DNA from 2 places in the Pectobacterium parmentieri genome. Region 2 is predicted to be linked to the other one. Evidence: predicted binding sites of a transcription regulator. Region 2 holds the regulator's gene; the other holds the start of a gene.
The links. Region 2 encodes CRP, which controls carbon source genes, mostly activating them, when cyclic AMP is high. Its sites were predicted from a motif close to ATGTGANNNNNNTCACAT; they were not measured.
Positions count from the first base shown of each region.

Region 1: yrbN (protein YrbN) is a predicted target of CRP. The motif match lies at 1,805-1,822, and genes of this name have one in related genera.

Region 1 is NZ_CP015749.1:3,282,382-3,285,538, forward strand. It holds gene A8F97_RS14895 (DEAD/DEAH family ATP-dependent RNA helicase) at 1-1,728, opposite strand, end outside; gene yrbN (protein YrbN) at 1,721-1,798, opposite strand; gene nlpI (lipoprotein NlpI) at 1,903-2,787, opposite strand; gene pnp (polyribonucleotide nucleotidyltransferase) at 2,925-3,157, opposite strand, start outside.
Region 2 is NZ_CP015749.1:4,705,091-4,708,247, reverse strand. It holds gene A8F97_RS21355 (phosphoribulokinase) at 1-356, shown strand, start outside; gene A8F97_RS21350 (OsmC family protein) at 523-930, opposite strand; gene crp (cAMP-activated global transcriptional regulator CRP) at 1,305-1,937, shown strand; gene argD (bifunctional acetylornithine/succinyldiaminopimelate transaminase) at 2,168-3,157, opposite strand, start outside.

The sequences.
Region 1 (3,157 bases), 1.4 Mb from region 2:
ACCGCCACGACGTTCAGGCTGTGCTACTGCATCACCCAGCAATTGCATATTCATTGGTTTGTTCAGAATACGCGTGCGGGTAAAGTGTGATAACAGGTCGCCCGGCATACCTTTTGGCAGCTCGATCGTGGAGTGGGAACCGAACAGCTTGATGTTACCGATGTAGCGGCTGCTGATATCCCCTTCGTTGGCGATAGCACCAACAATGTGGCGAACTTCAACACCGTCATCACGACCCACTTCGATACGATACAGTTCCATCTCACCCGACTCACGACGTTCACGACGCTGTGGACGGTCACCGTCACGGCTTTCGCGAGAATCACGCGGATCGCGGCGACGATCGCCACGTGAATCACTACGAGACTCATCACGATCGCGGAATTCGCGGCGAGGACGGAATGCTGGATCTGGCGGCAGAATCAGAGGACGTTCTCCCTGTGCCATTTTCAACAGCGCGGCAGCCAGCGTTTCGATATCCAGCTCTTCCTGCGGTTGCAGTTTCGTCAACAGCGCGCGGTACATGTCCAGATCGCTGCTTTCCAGTTGCTGCTGTACTTTAGCGGCAAACTTAGCCAAGCGACGTTGTCCCAGTAATTCCGCATTTGGCAATTCCACTTCAGGAATTGTCAGCTTCATTGTACGTTCAACGTTGCGCAACAGGCGACGCTCGCGGTTTTCTACAAACAGCAGTGCACGACCTGCACGACCTGCACGACCAGTACGACCAATACGGTGGACGTAAGACTCGGCATCCATCGGAATATCGTAGTTCACTACCAGACTGATACGCTCAACGTCCAGACCACGTGCTGCAACATCGGTCGCAATCAGGATATCCAGACGACCATCTTTCAGACGCTCCAGCGTTTGCTCACGCAGCGCCTGGTTCATGTCACCATTCAGCGCGGCACTGTTGTAACCGCTGCGTTCCAGCGCTTCTGCCACTTCCAGCGTTGCGTTCTTGGTACGAACGAAAATAATCGCCGCATCAAAATCTTCTGCTTCCAGGAAACGTACCAATGCTTCATTTTTACGCATACCCTGCACCGTCCAGTAGCTCTGGCTGATGTCTGGACGCGTAGTCACGCTTGATTGGATGCGAACTTCCTGCGGATCTTTCATGAAACGGCGCGTAATACGGCGAATCGCTTCCGGCATAGTTGCAGAGAACAGCGCAGTCTGATGCGTAGCAGGGATCTGAGCCATGATGTTTTCAACATCTTCGATGAAGCCCATACGCAGCATTTCATCTGCTTCGTCCAGTACCAAACCACTCAGGTTGGACAGATCCAGCGTACCGCGTTTCAGGTGGTCCAGCAGACGGCCAGGAGTACCAACAACGATCTGTGCCCCACCACGCAAAGCGCGCAGTTGAACGTCATAACGCTGGCCGCCGTACAGGGCAACAACATTAACGCCGTGCATATGTTTGGCAAAATCATTACAGGCTTCAGCAACCTGAACAGCCAGTTCACGGGTTGGAGCCAACACCAGCATCTGCGGTGCTTTTAACTCAGGCTTTAAATTATTGAGTAATGGCAGAGCAAAAGCCGCAGTTTTACCGCTGCCGGTCTGTGCCATACCCAGCACATCGCGACCGTTCAGCAGGTGAGGAATACATTCAGCCTGAATCGGCGATGGTTTTTCATAACCCAGATCGGTCAGGGCATTAATAATAGGAGCAGACAGCCCTAAATCGGAAAAAGAAGTAGATAAATCAGTCATGTACACGTGCCTCATTAAATATGGCGGCCAGTCTACATAACTCGTCGTGAAAATTTTCAGTCATTTTCATTGAAAAGTGTGAACCGGCTCAAATTGGATTAAAAAGCGAACAAAAAAGCCCTCACCCGTGAAGGTGATAACCGAGGTTTTTCAGGCTGATTACGTGTTCGTCAGCTATTGCTGGTCCGATCCTGATAGGTCGTCTTGCTCTTGGCCTAATAGCGCCAATTCCAACAATGCATAGCGGTGCTCAACAAAGTTATGGACATTGTTGGCAACCGTCAGCTTGAACAGCGCCAAGGCGGTGTTCTTGTCCCCCAGACTTAGGTAGTGCTTACCTAAATAGAAGTCAGTTTCACTGAGATGCTCAGCGAGCGAAGTGTTATTCGTAGCTTCTTCCTGTAACCGCTGCATCAGTGTTTTTTCACTGATACTACCCAGGTAGAATTCGACAATATTCCATCCCCAAGGCCCTTTCTTTACGTCGTCATAGCGTTTCTTCAACGCAATTTTGGCCGCCTCTGGATTGATTTCTCGCTCCACAAGATACAGCCACAACGAACGGAAAGGATCATTCGGATCGTCTCGATAAAACGCCAGCAGATCATCCTGCGCTAACAGATAGCGACCGCCATAATACAAAGCGATGCCACGGTTTAAACGCGCGTAATTGTAAGTTGGATCAAGCTCTAGTACAGAATCAAACGCTTCATAGGCAGCATCAAAATTGCCTGCCTGCGTTAAATAGATACCCAAATAGTTAAAAACTTCTGGAATATCAGGGCGGATCGTCAGCGCTTGTGAAAAATCATTCCGCGCCAATGCCCGTAACCCGAGACTATCATACAGCACTCCGCGCTCATATAATAGCTGTGCTCGCTCATCATCGGTTAATGCCCGGCTTGCAAGGATTTGTTCCATGCGTGCTAGGATCACTTCCTGCTGCAAAGTCGGCTGTAACGGAATCGCCAATACTGCGTCTTTACGCCAATCCGTGTTGCTGCATCCTACCAGCATGAGTGCTGTTGCAACATAACACCAGCGCAAGAAAGGCTTCATTTCCCACTCCCGAAGACAAACATTGGATGAACATCCTGTCCCGGACCGCTCAACGCAAGGACATCCATACCCTTACGATATACACGGCACCTTGCCATAATCAGGCAAGGTGCCATAAGACCGTTTTCTAACAGTCGTTATTCCTCAGAAGACGGAGCTGCCGCTTCCTGAGTTTGTGCATTGGCTTCTTTGATGCTTAAGCGCACGCGGCCCTGACGATCAACTTCCAGAACCTTGACCGGCACTTCCTGACCCATCTGCAGGTAGTCAGTCACTTTCTCTACGCGCTTGTCAGCGATCTGAGAAATATGCACCAGGCCTTCTTTGCCACCGCCAATAGCGACGAAAGCACCAAAGTCAACGATGCGAG
Region 2 (3,157 bases):
GTGGTCATTCGCGTGAAGCGGTGATGGATTCCGTCGTCCGCTCTATGGAAGACTACATCACCTACATCACGCCACAGTTTTCTCGCACACACATCAACTTCCAGCGCGTCCCCACCGTGGACACCTCCAACCCGTTTGCTGCCAAGTCAATCCCCTCACTGGATGAAAGTTTCGTCGTCATCCACTTTCAGGGATTGGATAATATTGATTATCCCTATCTGCTCGCCATGTTGCAGGGGGCGTTTATCTCCCACATCAACACGTTGGTCGTCCCCGGCGGAAAAATGGGGCTAGCGATGGAGCTAATCATGGCACCGCTGGTGCAGCGGCTGATAGAAGGGAAAGCCATCGAATAAGCAAAGCTGGGCACGGTGAGAACGTGCCCGAGGATAATACCAATCGTTTATGCATCGAGATACTCGGGCCGTCCACCGGGGTGAGGCCTCCCTACGAGAACCTCCCCCCCGGTGTTTCTCCTAATAACGGGCTCAAGTGAGCAGAATTAGTGCCCAGAGGAAGGAACTATGCCAGCGCTCTAATTTCGTGACTGTGCGTCACTTCAACGGCTTTGCCCAGCATCAATGCCACGGAGCAGTATTTTTCCGCTGATAGGGCAACCGCCCGCTCAACGACGTTATCGGTCAACCCTTTCCCCGTCACAATAAAATGCAGATTGATATGGGTAAATAAACGCGGCGCTTCAGAGCGGCGTTCCGAGGTTAATTTCACCTCACAATCTGCCACATCGTTGCGGCCTTTTTGCAGAATTGAAACCACATCAATCGCGCTGCATCCCCCTACGGACATCAACACCATTTCCATCGGACTAGGCGCTTTATCGCCAGAATTACCGTCCATCAATATCTGGTGCCCTGATGCCGATTCGCCCAAAAACGTTAAGCCTTCAACCCATTTTACCCGAGCCTGCATGATGCCTCTCCACTAAAATTTTTTTGAAAATTTATATCGTTACTGTACAAAAACCAGCGTTAATCAGAGCTTTGTCATGCTGAAGCGAGACAACACAAGACACATCATTAAAGCTGTGTTAAAACAAAAATAGAATAGACCTTTTCTGGACAAACCCAGAAACGAAGAAGATGATGACGTAGCCAGACATACCCAGCCACGTTTACGGTGCGGCAAGGTAGCAACCGGAAAATCAAGGGTACAGTGGTTCCAGTATATTCCCTGACGTCATTCTGCCTAGACTGAATTTTATTTTTTTAGCAGTTAAACACGCCGTACAGGGAACTCTGACCCCTGTAATTTGCGCAGTGAATTACAACAGAGGATGATAGCGAATGGTTCTCGGCAAACCGCAGACAGACCCAACTCTCGAATGGTTCCTTTCCCATTGTCATATCCACAAGTATCCATCGAAGAGCACGCTGATTCACCAAGGTGAAAAAGCAGAAACGCTTTACTACATCGTGAAAGGCTCTGTCGCAGTGCTAATCAAAGATGAAGAAGGCAAGGAAATGATTCTTTCCTACCTCAATCAGGGCGATTTTATTGGTGAGCTAGGCCTGTTTGAAGAAGGTCAGGAGCGCAGTGCCTGGGTTCGGGCAAAAACTGCCTGTGAAGTGGCTGAAATTTCATACAAAAAATTCCGTCAACTCATCCAGGTTAACCCGGACATCCTCATGCGCCTGTCTGCGCAAATGGCAAACAGACTTCAGGTGACTTCAGAAAAAGTCGGCAACCTCGCCTTCCTTGATGTGACTGGCCGTATCGCCCAAACATTACTCAACCTGGCCAAACAACCTGATGCCATGACACATCCGGATGGCATGCAAATTAAAATTACCCGTCAGGAAATTGGGCAAATCGTTGGCTGCTCGCGTGAAACCGTGGGCCGCATTCTGAAAATGTTAGAAGACCAGAATCTGATCTCTGCACACGGTAAAACGATCGTCGTTTACGGCACTCGCTAAATCCCTGTCGCGGTACCCTACCAATAAAAAAGCGTGAAGCCTCGGCCTCACGCTTTTTTTATGGCGAGTTTTCTGCTCGTCACCCCACGCGCCGTCGCAAGCGACGTTGAAAAACGTTCCCTACGTTTTTTATGGCGTGCCATCCCTGGCCGCCCCCCTGCGGGCCGTCGCAAGCGACGTTGAAAAACGTTCCCTACGTTTTTTTATCGCTGCTATTTTAAGAGCGTAACTCAGTTTCCTGCGTTAACGACCTGCGCAACAGCGTTGGCGAATTTCGCCATCCCCTGTGCAATATCATCTTCATCAATGATCAAAGACGGCACAAAACGGATGACGTTCGGACCCGCCATCAACACCATCAGCCCCTGTGCCGTTGCGGCAGCCAGAAATTCGCCCGCACGGCCATGCCACTGCGGTTTCAGTTCGGCCCCCAACAGCAGCCCCATACCACGTACCTGATCAAACACACCGTACTGCTGGTTGATTTTCTCAAGTTCACTAACAAAGCGATCGTGACGATCTGCTACGCCCGACAGCACTTCCGGCGTATTGATGATATCCAGCGCGGCTTCTGCCACCGCACAGGCCAGCGGATTGCCGCCATAGGTCGTTCCGTGTACCCCAACCGTCATGGCCGATGCGATCTCTTCCGTCGTCAGCATCGCGCTAATAGGGAAACCACCGCCCAACGCTTTAGCGGTTGTCAGGATATCCGGCGTAATCCCATAGTGCATATAGCTGAATAATTTACCGGTACGCCCCATCCCGCTCTGCACTTCATCAAACACCAACAGCGCTTTATGTTGATCGCACAACTCACGAACGCCCTGCAAAAACTCAGGCGTAGCGGGTGTAATACCGCCCTCTCCCTGAATCGGCTCCAGCACAACCGCGCAGGTGTGATCGTCCATCACTGCTTTAACCGCAGCCAGATCGTTGAATGGTACGTGCACAATATCGGCAGGCTTAGGCCCGAAACCATCGGCATACTTAGGTTGTCCGCCAACTGAAACGGTGAACAGCGTGCGACCATGGAATGCATTGTAGAAGGCGATGATCTTGGTTTTATACGGACTATGGCGTTTAACCGCATAGTGACGTGCCAGCTTAAATGCCGCTTCGTTAGCCTCTGCACCGGAGTTAACAAAAAACACACGATCGGCAAACGTGGCATCGATCAGTTTGCTAGCGAGGCGTAGTGCGGGTTCATTAGTGAAAAT